Regions from separate parts of the Aliivibrio sp. SR45-2 genome, predicted to be linked through region 2. Evidence: predicted binding sites of a transcription regulator. Region 2 holds the regulator's gene; each other region holds the start of a gene.
The links. Region 2 encodes PurR, which represses purine synthesis genes. Its sites were predicted from a motif close to TNANGNAAACGTTTNCNTNA; they were not measured.
Positions count from the first base shown of each region.

Region 1: AACV33_RS16740 (NupC/NupG family nucleoside CNT transporter) is a predicted target of PurR. The motif match lies at 2,912-2,931, and genes of this name have one in related genera.
Region 3: AACV33_RS14300 (inosine/guanosine kinase) is a predicted target of PurR. The motif match lies at 1,515-1,534, and genes of this name have one in related genera.

Region 1 covers NZ_CAWPRC010000179.1:7,774-13,346, reverse strand. Annotated here, with positions in the region: gene AACV33_RS16750 (coniferyl aldehyde dehydrogenase) at 1-611, opposite strand, end outside; gene AACV33_RS16745 (hypothetical protein) at 797-1,570, shown strand; gene AACV33_RS16740 (NupC/NupG family nucleoside CNT transporter) at 1,667-2,872, opposite strand; gene AACV33_RS16735 (LysR family transcriptional regulator) at 3,159-4,094, opposite strand; gene AACV33_RS16730 (hypothetical protein) at 4,229-4,402, opposite strand; gene AACV33_RS16725 (LysR family transcriptional regulator) at 4,499-5,362, shown strand; gene AACV33_RS16720 (transporter substrate-binding domain-containing protein) at 5,379-5,573, opposite strand, start outside.
Region 2 covers NZ_CAWPRC010000156.1:4,016-9,588, reverse strand. Annotated here, with positions in the region: gene torD (molecular chaperone TorD) at 209-856, shown strand; gene purR (HTH-type transcriptional repressor PurR) at 1,181-2,182, shown strand; cyclic di-GMP riboswitch class I at 2,346-2,428, shown strand; gene AACV33_RS11380 (TfoX/Sxy family DNA transformation protein) at 2,557-3,144, shown strand; gene AACV33_RS11375 (TVP38/TMEM64 family protein) at 3,238-3,915, shown strand; gene AACV33_RS11370 (PepSY domain-containing protein) at 4,045-4,431, shown strand; gene AACV33_RS11365 (response regulator transcription factor) at 4,436-5,095, shown strand; gene AACV33_RS11360 (ATP-binding protein) at 5,085-5,573, shown strand, end outside.
Region 3 covers NZ_CAWPRC010000166.1:15,090-20,662, reverse strand. Annotated here, with positions in the region: gene AACV33_RS14305 (GMP reductase) at 147-1,190, opposite strand; gene AACV33_RS14300 (inosine/guanosine kinase) at 1,650-2,954, shown strand; gene AACV33_RS14295 (peptidylprolyl isomerase) at 3,045-3,323, opposite strand; gene AACV33_RS14290 (chemotaxis protein) at 3,475-4,383, shown strand; gene AACV33_RS14285 (MaoC family dehydratase) at 4,507-5,187, opposite strand.

The DNA.
Region 1 (5,573 bases), on a different contig from region 2:
ATCACTAAACGTCCAACTTGGGTAGAGCCAGTAAACAATAAATGATCAAACGCTAATCCCGTAAAGTGTGCAGAGATACCCGCTTCACCTTCAATCACGTTCACTTCGTCTTTCTCAAACACGGTGCTTAATAGTGTTGAAAGTACGTGGTTGGTATTTGGTGTGAACTCACTCATCTTGATCATTGCTCGGTTACCGGCTGCAATGGCTGAGATTAATGGGCCAACCGATAACATGATAGGAAAGTTCCACGGAGTCACAATGCCAACAACACCCATTGGTTGATAGATCACTTCCACACTTGAAGACCACAACAATGGCCCTGCATTTCTGACTGAAGGCGCCATCCATTCAACCAAATGACTGATGGTGTGATCAATATTTCCAATACAAGGCAGTAAATCTGCAATCAACGTATCTTGCTCACTGCGCTGACCATAATCACGATTCATTGACTCACAAATCTGGTCGCAATGATCGATCAAAGCCACTCTTAGCTTAGTTAGTTTTTCGATTCGTTGTTCAAGCGAAGGCATTGGGCTCTGAGAAAATGCCGCCTTCATTGTTGTCAATGAATGTTCCATACCTTCAATCATCGTTTCGTTATTCATAAGTCACCTCGTTATTGGATTGGCTACAGAATACACAATACAAACCAGTCGGTCTAGTGTTTATTTGTCAGCGTATTGTTAATCGTTATGACTCATTATTTTTCTATCTCAGTCTGGATTTCACTTTTTTATACACTAGGCTTTATATGAAGAACAAAAAATAGCCTAAAAACAAGGATGTGAAAATGACCAGAATTCATGCACTTTCTACCAGTTTACTTGCTCTCTCTTTTGTTGGTACTTCTGCTATTGCAGAGGAAATGAATACAGAAAAATCCGGATGGGAACACAGTGTCGAGATCTATGCGCTTGCACTCAATATTCGAGGCGACAGTACGATTGGTAACCTTTCAACAGACGTTGATGTTGATCCTAAATTCATCATGGATCATATCGATATGGGGGCGATGCTTAGACTTGAAGGAATTTATAATAACCAATGGGGTTATTACATTGATTACAGTTACATGAACTTAAGCGCGAGTACCGATTCTGTGCTTAACAAAAATCGAGAATTACTTAAAGGCAAGGCTGAAATACGACAAGGGGTACTAGAAGCCAAAGGATTTAAACGTTATCAATACGATTTTGGCTCTATTGATTATATGTTTGGTATACGTTGGTGGGATAACGACATTGATGCCAAGCTATATACCAGCGGTGGAAAACTAGGCACGAGTAAAAGCATAAATGAGGATTGGGTGGATTACCTAATCGGTGCTCGTTGGATAACCGACATTACCGAACAATGGCAATTTCACGCCAGTATTGATGCTGGGTTAAGCGGCGATACCAGCTTCACAAGTTCCGTATTAACTGGAGTGCGATATGAAATGAACGAATGGTCAGATTTAAACATGGCGTATAAATCCACTTGGGTTGATTATGATAATGAAGGCACATTCACTTATAACACCGCGTCTCAAGGTTTCCTTGTTGGTGTTGGATTGTATTTCTAAAGTCTCTACCCTACCTCTTAATAACGCCAAGACTAGCTAAAAAAAGAGGCACTCAATTGAGCGCCTCTGTTCTATTCTATGTGCTGCTGCGTGTTTCTATAAAGAAAGAATCACACCTGCAATCGCGGCACTCATTAAGTTCGCTAATACACCCGCAGTGATTGCTCGGAAACCCATTTTAGCAATGAACGAACGACGCTCTGGCACTAGACTTCCCAAACCACCAATCAAAATAGCCATGGTTGAAATGTTTGCAAAACCGCACAAGGCAAAAGTCACGATAGCCACTGAATGATCACTTAATTGATCTTTCACTTCCATCAATTGGATGAAGGCAACAAATTCATTCACGACGATCTTATTACCAATTAATGAACCCGCAAGGATCGCTTCGTTCCACGGCACACCAAGTAAGAAAGCCACAGGAGCAAATACGTAGCCAAGGATCAATTCAAAGCTCAGATTAAACCCGAATAAATCGCCCACGTGACCTAATAAGCCATTTAGCAATGCAATCACACTCACGAACGCTAATAACGTTGTACCAACAGCGACTGCAATACGTAAACCAGACATTGCACCATCAGCCAATGCTTCAAATACATTAGTTGCGTGATCGATTTCTACCGATGTAATTTCATCGTCATTATTCTCTTCGTCACCCGGTGGCACCATCATTTTTGCCATCAATAAACCGGCAGGTGCCGACATGAATGCCGCAGAGATAAGGAAGTTAAGATCAACACCAAGTGATGCATAGCCAACCATTGTACCGCCTGCCACTGACGCCAAACCACAGGTCATTACCGCGAAGAACTGAGAATCACTCATGTGCTTCAAGTAAGGTTTAACGACAAGTGGTGCCTCAACCATACTTACAAAGATGTTAGCAGTCGCAGCAAGTGATTCTGCACGTCCTGTACCCAATAAGCGTTGTAAGCCACCCCCAATAAAGTTGATCACTTTAGGCATGATACCAAGATGGTAAAGCGCAGAAATAAGGGCAGAGAAGAAGATGATAATACCAAGAACATTAACGGCAAATACAAAGCCGACTTTACCCGTAGCTAAACCACCAAACAAAAAGGCAATGCCCTCTTGTCCATATTCAATAACGCCCGAAACGCCTGCGGTTACTGAGTTTAAAACTTCTTTACCTGCTGGAACGTAAAGTACCAACAGAGCAAATAAAATTTGTAGACCAAACGCCAAAGAAACGGTTCTCAAAGGGATATTACGGCGATCAGTCGAACATAGGTAAGCAAATAGTAAAATGGCAAAAATACCAAGGAAAGATGTCATGATAGAAACCTGTGCTATCGAAAATGAGCCTGCATTCTAATGCGCAAAGGTTTGCGTGCAAGTCGGGTTTGCTAACGCTCTGTTAATGAGACTTAGATCACGCTTTGTGTGATTTTATTAACTCGTTGATTTATAAAATAAGAAGGGAATATATAACGGGTATTGTTGCCATATGGAAAAGATATTTATTTCAAGGCTGATAATAGATTTAAGTCATTGATTAAAAAGGCATCATTGCACTGTATTTAATTTAATCAATGACAATATTGAACGCGTCATACTTTGATTATAACTTAACCCGTTTCATTAACGCTTTGTCCCAATATGGCTGTTGACCAATGTGCTCACGTAAGAAATCAATCACGGCACTTATCTTTCTTGGCAGGTGCTTACGGCTTGGATAAACCGCATAAATTGGCATTTTTTGACTCGCTTTCCAATCAGGTAATAGCTGAATCAATTTGCCATCATTAAACTCATTGGTCAGTAAGTAACTGGCTAAATACGCCACGCCCCACCCTGAAATAGCGGCATCTCTCACCGCTTCAGCTAAATCGACACGGTAATTTCCAGAGACTTTGACACACAGTGTTTCATTGCCTTTGCTGAAATCCCAATTGCTGTAATCACGATAACGACTTTGATACGTTAAACAATTATGCTCTGTTAAATCTTCAGGGTGATGAGGGACGGCTTTATCGATCAAATAATCAGGTGAAGCTGCCAGTACAAAATGCGAATCCGCTAATCGCTGCGCAACATATCCCTCGGGTAAGTCTTCAAAATTGGTCACCCACAAATCCAAGCCTTCTTTAAGCATGTCTGCACGATGATCAAACAAACGAACTTCGACCTGAAGATCTGGATATTGATGACGTAATTTATCTATCGCAGGGATAATGTGCATAGTACCAAAAGACTGTGATAACCCTAAACGCAAGATGCCCGCGACATCATCACGTTCATTATCCATAATGGCACTGGCTTCGGTCATCGCACTGTACATCTTTTCACAATACAAATAGAACTGTTGCCCTGCATCAGTCAGTGTTAACGAGCGTGTCGTGCGCTGTACTAACTTAACGTTAAGCTCTGCTTCTAATATTCCCAGCTGCTTACTCACATGAGAGGTAGATACGCCCATTTGTTTTGCGGCAGCAGTAAAGCTTCCCGCTTTGGCTAGGGCGTAAAATATCACCATTTGGCTGGCACGATCATGCATCTCTCTTGTCCTTTAACTCAAAGGGTATCTGGGCGGCGGATAATAACATCTACTCAGACAGTTAAAATAAATGATAGCAAAAATAATGCATTTAAAATGATTAGACTTAAATTAGAGGGGCTTTTAAACACATTCTAATTCTTTTCAAATGTTGCCGTACTTTTAATCATGAGTGATAAAAGCTCCGTCGATTCAGATTTATTCATCGATCCTTGTATGATGGTTTGGCGACTTTGATTTAAACGAGCTTTTAATTCTTCCATTTCCTTTTGAATCGTACTTGCTGATTTAGCTGCTGAATTTGTCATAATAATACCTATAAACTTCTCATTAAGTTCATGCATTATCATGTGAACTTTTGATACACTCTAGTTGGTTATTATCTGAATAATAGATGGTTGAGTATGTTTAATCTCCAGCAACTTGAAACGCTTGTACTTTGTGTCGAATGCGGTTCATTCTCTGCGGCTGCTCGAAAATTGGGAAAAGCACAATCAGCCGTTAGTACAGCTATCGCAAACCTAGAAATAGATGCAGGAATTGAGATCTTTGATCGTTCCACTCGTATACCCACATTAACGCCACACGGTAAGCGTTTATATCTTCAATCTCTTAATTTACTCTCGCAAGCGAAAGACATTGAAACGATGATTCATTCTTTCAGTGCAGGCGTAGAAGATACCTTAACCATCGCGATTAATGAGCTATTGTTAACGCCAGCCTTTTATAAAGTAATTAATGAGTTTTATCAGCGTTTTCCACACACAGAATTACACATTAATACCGTTGAAAACCAAGAGATAAGCGAACAAGTGTCAAAAGGAAAAGCATCAATTGGGTTCATGTTGTCCGGAGATATTCTTCCAAAAGACGTTGAGTTAGGCTTAGTAGGTTATTTACCTGTTACTATTGCAGCGGCACATAACCATCCTTTACATTCTCAAAAATCGATTCAATTACAAGAGTTGAAATCGTTTCGTCAAATACTCTTTACTAATATGCATAGCCCTTGGAATACGCACTTCTCATCATCCGTCACCACCACCAATAATTTAAGCTCGTTACAATCATTATTACAGTTAGACCATTGCTGGGGCTTTATTCCAAACCACATAATTCAGAATAATATCTCTTTAAAAATAGTCGATGTTGATTCAGAAGAGAAAAATTGGTTATTGCACATCGATCGTGTCGTGAGGAAAAACAAAAACGCTGGGCAAGCACACGCATGGCTTTATCAGCGTTCTGTTACGATGTTTGAAATATAAGCATCACGAATATGAATCACTTTTCTGTAAAATATTCTAACAAGATCTGATGCCACTCTGTGGTTTCACGAATTTGTAATAAAGCCCGGTTGATTTCTTCTTCGTATTCACTGTTTTCAATCAACACTAGGCCATAATTTTGTTTTTCTAACTGATAAGGAAGTACGACTAACTCGTTAAATAATTGCTTATTTTTACCTTGTTTTATCAT
Region 2 (5,573 bases):
ATTAGGATGGTTCTTATTACATTCTATTCATATATTGTAATAATGCCAATTCTCAATTGATATTTCTGTATATTATTTGATTCAGAACAAATCTTGTCGCGTATTAATCTTTGCTAATATCTTTATACACCCTGTTAATGATAGGTGCTATTCCTTTTCACACTTATGCCGTACAATTATTTAGTCAATTTTTTGGAGCTTATTTTACATGAACGAACTAAATGCATTTAATGAACAACGTGCTGAAATTTATTGGTGGTTATCTAGCCTATTTGCACACGAGCTAACTAAAGAGCAATTAGAGCAGTATAACAGTTTTGAGATTCGTACCTTTTTAACGAACCTTTCTGAAACTCCAGAGCTAACCGACTCTATTTCTTCGATTGTAACAAAATTGAATGAATTACAAACACGCGAAGATGCACAGCTTGAACTATCGGCTGACTTCTGTGAAGCGTTCTTAGGCTCTGATAAGAACAGTGCGCTTCCTTATGCTTCAATGTATTTAGATAAATCACGCCTTCTTAATGCGAAACCGGCACAAGATATGCGTGATTTATTAGAAAAATACAACATCACTCAAAAAGCTGAATTCAATGAACCTGCAGATCACATTGCTATTGAGTTAGATTTCTTAGGCAATCTAATTGTCATGACGAATCAGCAAACAACGGAACCAGAATTCGAGCAATTCATGGCCGCACAACTGCAATTTATTAACGAGCAGTTATTATCTTGGGCGCCACGTTTTAACCAACTTTGTTCTGAACGAGATACATTTGGCTTCTATGCTACCGTTACTCACTTCCTTGTTACGTTCTTAGAATTGGATGTGAAATTCCTAGCGGGCGAATAACAAAAGCATGTACAACTGGTAAGATAAGTTAACAATAGTGTGATATATATCAAAACGACTATTAAAATTTATTAAATCAGCAATTGTTTGCGCTACGCTTTATAGATAAAATGTGAACGCAAACGATAAAATTTGAATATCAATGAAAACCGCATTTATCGCGGTTTTTTTCATTTATACCACCTAGATTATTCTCTAATCTACTATTGGTAATATACTCACAGGGCCTATTTACCTTCCAACAATCTTTATTAAAAAATAAAGAGAGACTTTGACACTATTGTTGGAACATAAATAGCCCCTTAATAAATTAAGGCTTTTAATATGGCTACCATTAAAGACGTTGCGAAACTTGCTTCTGTTTCGACAACCACCGTTTCTCATGTAATTAACAAAACTCGATTTGTTGCAGAAGCAACTCAAAAACGAGTATGGGAAGCCGTTGAAGAACTAAACTATGCACCGAGTGCCGTTGCTCGTAGTTTAAAGTGCAACACAACTCGAACTATCGGCATGCTAGTTACCCAGTCTTTTAATCCATTTTTTGCCGAAATGATGCACGGTGTTGAGAACTACTGTTACAAGCAAGGTTACACATTATTTATGTGTAATACCGAAGGTGATCTAGATAAACAAAAGCACTACCTTCGTATGCTGGCAGAAAAACGTGTCGATGGCTTATTAGTTATGTGTTCTGATCTAAATGAACAGTTATTAGCACAACTTGAAAAAAACACAGAATTACCAATGGTAATCATGGACTGGGGTCCAGATAGCCCTCATACCGACAAAATTATTGATAATTCTGAAGAAGGTGGTTATTTAGCAACAAAACACCTGATTGAAAATGGACACACAAAAATTGGCTGTGTTACCGGTCAGCTTGATAAAGCAACCTGTAAAGAACGAATTCATGGTTTCTACAGAGCTTTATCTGAAGCAAATTTAACGTCAAATCCAGATTGGATATTTGAAGGTGATTTCGAGTGTTCTTCTGCCTCTAAATCTGTTGAAAAAATGCTACAGATGGAAGATAAACCAACTGCATTATTTTGTTTTAACGACATTATGGCATTAGCGGCTATCAGCAAAATTCAACAAACTGGCTTACGTGTACCTGAAGATATCTCAATCATTGGTTACGATAATATTGAACTTTCTGCATATTTCTCTCCACCATTGACGACGATTCACCAACCTAAACGTCGCGTTGGTAAGACAGCCGTTGAAATATTGTTGGAACGAATTAAAGATAAGCACCATGAAAGACGCATTTTTGAAATGCATCCAGAAGTGGTAACTCGGAAAAGTGTCCATAAGTTGTAACAATGAGTGATGCATTAATCATAAATATGCAAGTGAAAAAATATTTATTTATTTAAAACTTGAACTGGCATAACAGAAAATCATTCCTATTTTCTGAACCAATGTCACATAACTTACAAGTGGACAACATTTCATCTTATTGATTACTATATCATCTTAACTGTCACGAACAGGGCAAACTGTGCGAAAGCTCAGGACGCAAAGCTTCCGGCCTACGTATTTATATAAGGTAGCGGGGTTGCCGATGGCAGGTATTTATATCTGCACATTGTTAATTTTTACTTAGAAATAACAATGTGTGGTTTTGAACTTGCTACTATTTCCTCGGGCTCAGTTGTTTAGTGACATAGACTTACTAACCGAGAATTATTGCAATGGATAAACCAATACTAAAAGATTCACTTCGATTACTTTCCTCTCTAGGAAAAATCACTTCACGCTCCATGTTTGGCGGCTTTGGTGTTTTTATTGATGACACAATGTTTGCACTTGTTGTTCAGGACAGACTGCATTTGCGAGCAAGCGATAACACTATTAATTTATTTAAAGACCAAGGTTTTGAACCTTACGTTTATAAAAAACGTGGTTTCCCCGTGGTAACTAAATATTTTGCTATTTCACCTGAATGTTGGGATGAACCTGATTCAATCCTAATTCAAGCTGTTGTTGCTTTAGATGTTGCTAAAAAAGACAAAGAAAAACAAAAAACAGCAGGTCCCTCTCGAATTAAGGATTTACCCAATCTAAGATTAGCGACAGAGAGAATGCTGAAAAAAGCAGGAATAACGACCGTAAAAGAACTAATGGAGACGGGATCTGTAAACGCTTATAAAGCGATTCAACAGACTCATTCAAGTTCTGTTAGTGACGAATTACTGTGGTCGCTTGAAGGAGCGATTAAAGGTACTCACTGGTCTGTTATCTCTACTGATATTAGAAATGAATTAAGAAAACAACTTTAAATACATTTTCCTACATTTATTTTACATTCGCCCTACTCTTATGTTGTCTTTACCTGTATAAATTAAAGACAACATAAGGCTAGGAAATGAATTATGAATAAAAAATTACTCTTATTAATCACTCTTCTTACAGCCTTTGCTGTTATCTTTTTTAACTTTGGTCATCTATTTACTCTAGAGCAGGCTAAGGCATACCATCAAGCCCTTCAAAGTGACATCCAAGAAAACCTTTTCTTTTATAGCACCCTTTATTTCTTTGGTTACATTACCGTCACTGCATTATCAATACCAGGCGCCGCAGTAGTCACATTGCTTGGTGCGGCCTTATTTGGTTTTTGGTGGAGCTTATTGTTGGTTTCTTTTGCCAGTTCCATTGGTGCTACTATTGCCTTCCTAAGCAGCCGTTATTTATTAAGAGAATGGGTTGATCGTAAATTTGGGGACAAATTAATTTCCATCAATCAAGGTATTGAAAAAGATGGCGCTTTTTACTTACTGACTCTTCGTTTAATTCCTATATTTCCATTCTTTCTTATTAATTTAGTCATGGGATTAACAAAACTAACCGCCGCTCGGTTTTACTTATTTAGTCAATTAGGCATGCTGCCCGGAACCATGGTATTTTTAAATGCCGGAACTCAATTAGCTGAAATAACCTCACTATCAGGGTTAATATCACCAAATATACTCGGCTCTCTTGCTCTTCTTGGTTTATTTCCAATCGTTGCAAAATTTATTATTAGTTATGTTCAGAAAAAACGCACCTCTTAAAATTGCGAATAAGAGATAGACATTATTCTATTTCTTATCCCTTCTCTCACTGATTACCTGCAGGATTCATTTTACGTTCATGTTTAATAATTTATACTGCCTGTAGTTTAATTTTTAGAGTGCGTATTTATGTTTACTCGTCAGCCATTAGCTATACTTATATTTAGCCTCTCAATGTGTTTATCGCCATTGAGCTTTGCTCAAGATCATGCAATTCCCGCAGTTCAAGATATTACCCTCCCTCTCAATACAACCATTGAGTTTGATGAAGACCGTGATGAAATTATCATGGCTGTAGAACAAGGCCTTATTAAGCCTTTCTCTGCTCTTTATCAGACAGTAAACCAAGACCTTTATGGCAGAATCATAAAAGTTGAGTTAGAAGAAGACGATGATGAATGGACTTATGAACTAAAACTTATCTACGAAAATCAGATCATAAAAGTTGAATACAACGCGTCTTCTCTTCAAATGCTAGAGCTTAAAGGCCGTCATCTACAAAAGGTTATAAAATAATAATATGAAAATTTTAGTTGTTGAAGATGACCAACGTTTAGGTCAACAAATTATTGACGCTCTCGAAGCAAATAACTGGACACCAGAGCTTTCTCAAGATGGTATTGATGCATTATACCGTGCAACGTCAGAATCTTGGGATGCCATTGTTCTCGATCTAGGTTTACCTAAATTGGATGGGTTGACGGTACTTAAAGGCTTAAGAGATGAATCAGTCAATATTCCTGTCATTATTTTAAGTGCTCGTGATACGTTAACTCAACGCATTGATGGCCTTAATGCAGGGGCTGACGATTACGTAACGAAACCCTTTGAATTACCAGAGTTAATCGCCCGCTTACGCGTTCAACTTCGCCGCGCTTCAGGCAGTGCCTCTTCAGTATTAAAAATCGGTAATTTAAGCTTAGATACGTGTTCTTCTAAAATTGTTTGGTGTGGTGAAACTATCGAATTAACCGCATTAGAATATAAAGTTGTTGCTTACTTTATGCATAACAAAGAAAAAGTCATTTCTCGAACGGAATTAGTCGAACATATCTACAAACAAGATTTTGATCGCGATTCAAATACTATTGAAGTGTTTATTGGACGAATTCGAAGAAAATTATCGCCTTCCGTAATAAAAACAGTGCGTGGACTTGGGTACCAACTTAATGCCGAATAACAAAAGTAACTTCAAGCATTTAAGTTTAAAAAATCGCTTATTGTTAACGACTACCTTATGGTTAAGCCTGATGCTTGTCAGTGCTGGATTATTGATCCCTTATTTAATAAATGACTACTTAACCACAGATATAAAAAAGACACTCAGTCATTCAATGGATGAAATCATTGCGAATTTAGAAGTCGACAGTAACGGAAAATTAGTTCAGTCCGGTCAATTATCTGATCCTCGATTTAAGCGTCCCTACAGTGGACTCTATTGGTATGCCGAAAGTAAAAAGCAAACCTTACGATCTCGCTCTTTATGGGACAGTTCCTTACAAGAAAAAAAACACCATTACCTTGGACCTAATAATGAAGAACTGATCACGATTAAAAAATCAATTTCTTTATTTGATGTAAAAGGCCCGGTCTCCATCATTGTTGGCATTGATAAAGCCCCACTGTCTTCAACCATTGAGCAGGTAATGCAACGAATA
Region 3 (5,573 bases), on a different contig from region 2:
ATGCTAAATGAGTGCATATTCATTTTTGCATGCAAAAATAAAATAAATATCTGTCGCCACTTTGTCGCCATTTTTCATTTCTAGGCCCAAAAAAAGGCCGCTCAATGCGACCTTTCATTATTCGTTATTTACGAAATATCGAGTCGTTACTCTTTACCGTAAACGTTGTTCTCTTGCTCTTGTACTCGGATGAAAGTAGTACGCTTAGTTAGCTCACGAAGCTTTGCTGCGCCTACATATGTACACGTTGAGCGTACACCGCCAAGGATGTCAGAAATCGTTGTATGAACTGAACCACGGTAAGGTAATAGCACGGTTTTACCTTCAGCTGCACGGTACTTAGCAACACCACCTGAGTGCTTGTCCATCGCGCTTTGTGAAGACATTCCGTAGAATTTCATGAACTGCTTACCGTCTTGCTCGATAACTTCACCGCCTGACTCTTCGTGACCTGCGAGCATACCGCCTAGCATTACGAAATCAGCACCGCCGCCGAACGCTTTAGATACGTCACCGGCACATGAACAGCCGCCATCACCGATAATACGACCACCAAGGCCATGCGCTGCGTCAGCACATTCAATGATTGCAGAAAGTTGTGGGTAACCAACACCTGTTTTAACACGAGTTGTACATACAGAGCCCGGACCAATGCCCACTTTAACGATATCGGCACCAGCAAGGATAAGCTCTTCAACCATATCGCCAGTAACAACGTTACCTGCAGAGATTACTTTATCTGGAAATTCAGCACGTACTTTTTCTACGTATTGAACTAAATGCTCTGAGTAACCATTTGCGATATCAACACAAATGAAGATCAAGTCATCAGTCAATGCCATGATATCTTTTGTTTTTTGGAAATCAGCTTCAGAAGTACCCGTAGAAACCATTGAATTGTTAAGAACAGAAGCGTCGCTCTCTTTTACAAAACCAGCCCAATCTTCAACCGTGTAATGCTTATGAATCGCAGTCATCACACCATGCTCAGAAAGTGCCTTCGCCATAGCGAAACTACCTACAGAATCCATGTTAGCTGCAATTACAGGTGTACCAGACCATTGACGACCGCTATGCTTAAATGTAAACTCGCGGGTTAATTCGACTTGAGAGCGACTTTTCAGTGTTGAACGCTTAGGACGAAACAGTACATCTTTGAAGCCTAACTTTAATTCTTGTTCGATACGCATGATAAATTCCTCGTATAATCGATAATGGCTCTACTATCTCTTGTTGCCTTTGGCAGAAGGCAGTTAACAAACCAAGATGGCAGGCACAAAAAAACCGGGGCGCTGGCAGGCGCTCCGGTTTTCAGTATTATAGGGCCCGAAACTTATTTCGCAAGTCTGATAATTCATTTTTTTTTGTGATATTATTGATAAATCTGCAAACAATACAGCCTCAACAAAATAAAACTCCGCAAAAAACAAAATCACAGAATAATTAACCAATAAGTAAATTTAGATCATATAAATAACTAGCCCTATTTATTGAATCGACCATCAAAAAGCAAGAAAGGTAAACGTTTGCTATTTGAGCCAATAAAACATGAGTGATCTACTTCGCAAATTTTTAATGTATTCATGAATGTTAATGAAAAAAGTTGTGATATAATCTCGGAAAATTCACTTATTAATGACATTTAATTCATGAAGTTTCCTGGCCAACGTAAGTCTAAACACTATTTTCCTGTTCACACTCGCGATCCACTAGTGAATCAAATTAACCAAACACCAAAACTTGAGAGAACTCATCTTATTGGTGTTGGTCAAACAATTGTTGATATCGAAGCGAAAGTCGATGATGATTTTTTAGAACGTCATCAATTAAGTAAAGGCCATTCATTAGTTCTTGAAGAAGCGAAAGCCGAAGCATTGTATAAAGAACTCTTTGAAAGAAACTTAATAAGCCATGAATACCCTGGCGATACGATTGGTAATACCCTTCATAACTACTCAGTACTTGCCGACAGTAAATCTATTTTATTGGGTGTCATGAGTGAAAACATCAAAATCGGTTCTTACGCTTATCGTTACCTATGTAACACGACAAGCCGTATGGACTTAGACCATTTACAACCGGTTCAAGGCCCTATTGGCCGCTGTTATACGCTGATCACAGAAGATGGCGAACGTACGTTTGCAATCAACGAAGGTGACATGAACCAACTGTGTCCTGCACACGTACCTGAACATATCTTTGATAAAGCCTCTGCATTAGTGATTTCTTCTTACCTTGTTCGAGGTAAAGAAGGCGACCCAATGATGGATGCCGTTCAAAAAGCGATTGATTGCGCGAAAGAGCACGGTGTTCCTGTCGTTTTAACGCTTGGCACAAAATACGTCATTGAAGGTAAAGCGGAATGGTGGCAGAAATTCTTGAAGGAAAATGTCACTGTTGTGGCAATGAACGAAGAAGAAGCAGAAGCGTTAACCGGTGAGAAAGATCCCCTACTCGCGGCGGATAAAGCCCTAGAATGGGTTGATTTAGTGCTTTGTACCGCAGGCCCTGTCGGTCTTTACATGGCTGGCTTCACTGAAGAAAGCATGAAACGTGAAACTGATAAACCACTTCTTCCTGGTAACATTCCTGAGTTCAATCGCTTTGAATACAGCCGTCCAATGATGAAAGCATTCTGTACTAAGCCAATTAAAGTCTCTTCTCACATTGCCCCTTACATGGGTGGCCCAATGGAGATTAAAAATACTAACGGTGCAGGCGATGCGGCATTGTCAGCATTACTGCACGACATGGCTGCAAACTTCTATCATAAAGAAAATGTGCCTAACTCAAGCAAGCATGATAAAGAATATTTAACTTATTCCTCTTTCTCTCAAATTTGTAAATACTCAAATCGCGCAAGCTACGAAGTGTTAACTCAACACTCTCCACGTCTTTCTAAAGCAATGCCAGAGCGTGAAGATTGTTTAGAAGAAGCGTATTGGGAGCGTTAATCTATCTACTATAGTTTTTATAGATAATAAAAATCCGACGTCATGCGTCGGATTTTTTGTATTTATTGATTCAACGTTCGGTCAGTCAATTTAAGTACGGTAAAGTACTTTAATCACATGCCAACCAAATTTGGTTTTCACTAAATGAGGAACTAACGTTTCACCACTAAAACACACTTTATCAAACTGCGGTACCATTTGGCCTTTTTTAAATTCACCCAAATCGCCCCCTTTTTTACCTGATGGACAGCTCGAATATTTCTTTGCTAGCACATGAAATTTTGCGCCTTTATTAAGCTGTTTAATGATGTCTTCAGCTTGCTCTTTATGTTTAACAAGAATATGTAGTGCTGATGCCGTATTAGCCATGAATGCCTCAAGATAATGTCATGTAAATATCGCGTAATTATACCGTTTATCCTTATACAAATGATACCCTCACCTTTCAATGTCGTCTCAAAAAAACTACAATGGTCTCTATAAAAAGAAACCCCATTTACCTCATTAAAGGCTAGCATCGATGAAAAGTAAGGCGAACCAATCACAAGGTATGTTGCTATTTAAGCTTACGTTAACCCAACGTTTTGCTATTGGTACATTAAAAGTTCGCGAGATCGTTCCCTTTCAGGCATTAACGTCTATCCCTTATTCTCATCATCATGTATTAGGAACGGCAACGATCAGAAACATGGCGATTCCTATCATTGATATGTCTGCTGCTGTGGGTTTTCGTCCCCTTCAAAAAGAAGAGTTCGACGATTGCTACATTATCATTACTGACTGTATGCGTACGGTCGTGGGATTTGCAGTAAGAGCCATTGATAAGATCATTGAATGCGATTGGAAAGCCATTGAACCCTCTCCAGAAACGGCAGGGAAAAATGTCTTTGTCACTGGAATAACACGAGTTGAAAATAGCATTGTACAATTGCTTGATGTCGAATTGTTGCTTTCAAAAATCTTCCCTGAAGACACATCAAATTTATACCCAATTCTCTCTGATGTAGAAAGAGAAAAGCTCAAACCTCTGCAAATAATGCTCGTCGATGACTCTGTCGTTGCCAGAAAACAACTTTCTAGTGCCTTAGACAGTATTAACATTCCGTATCAGGTAGCAACCAATGGTTTGGATGCGTATGAAAGACTCAAACAAGCCTCTCAGGAGCAGAGACCATTTGATATTATTGTTAGCGACATTGAAATGCCCGGTTTGGATGGCTATGAATTGGCCTTTGAAATCCAAAATGACGTTCGTTTAAAAGACGCGTACATTATCTTACATACTTCACTTTCGAGCGAGATCTGTGTAGAACAAGCACACCAAGTCGGCGCACATGAAGCCCTAACCAAATTTGAGGCGACAGAACTTGTCCAAGCAATGTTACGTGGCGCAAGACACAGAGAAAGTATTGTTTCGTCAATGCAGTAATAAACAGTCAATACAGTAATAAACAATAGACACAAAAAAGCCGCTGTATTCTTTATACAATAACGATAAAGAATACGGCGGCTTTTTCATTTAATAGCGATAAAGTAAGCAGTTTTTACACTTTTAGAAATATAAACGGATCACCGAAACAGCAACACACCCTGGGCGGCGACATTTCTCGATCTCAACTTTTACTTCTGTTTCAATTTCTAAGCCACGTTTAATCGGCGTCACTGATAACAGTGTGCTCCTTGAACGAATACGCTTGCCTGCTTTTACTGGGTATGGAAAACGAACTTTGTTCAATCCGTAATTCACCGTCATTTTAGCAGTAGGGAAAAGTAAATTATCATTACCTACATTATCGGTCATCTTAGACAACATTGATAATGTTAAAAAGCCATGCGCAATAGTGGTTTTAAAAGGTGACTCTGCGGCGGCTCTTTCTGGATCGGTATGAATCCATTGTGGATCTTCTGTAACGGCACCAAAATTATTGATACGTTCTTGATCCATTACAGACCAACTGCCTACGTGAATTTCATCACCTAATTGCGCAGTCAGTTCTTCGTATAGTGTTTGTGTCTCTGCATTCATCTCAACAGGCTCTGGTTGAACAGCTTCTTGCGTACAATTAACGGTACGCTTGTGCTCTTTCACCCAAGAAATAATGTGAATATTATTGGCTTTTTGTAAAAACTCAATCCAGTAATCCTTAATGGTTGGTGACATCCAGTCTTTTAATTCAAATGGATGTTTCGCCAGATATTCACGCTTATGCTTCAGAAAATCGACAACCTTCATAGAGAAACCTTATTTGATATCTAATCGTAAAAACAATGCTTAATCGCCAGAAGTACAATTGTGTTACACGTCACGTTTTTTTGCAAATACTTCCGAGCTTACAAGTGTTCGCCAGGATTCACTTTATACCTATAGAACAATGACTTGCTATTAATGTACACTGTGCAAAAAATTCAGCTCTAAAAGCAAAAACTCACCATTCTTCTCATATTTGCTAATAATGTCGTAATAATAAAAATAATCACAAATTTGAAATTGATCCAAAATGCGATTCTCTTTTGTTTACATTCCTATTAAAATTTAGTGTAAAACTCATGAATTTTCCAATAAATTTACACGTTAACAGTAATTTTCATCGCTCACTTTTTTCTTAACATAGAAAAATC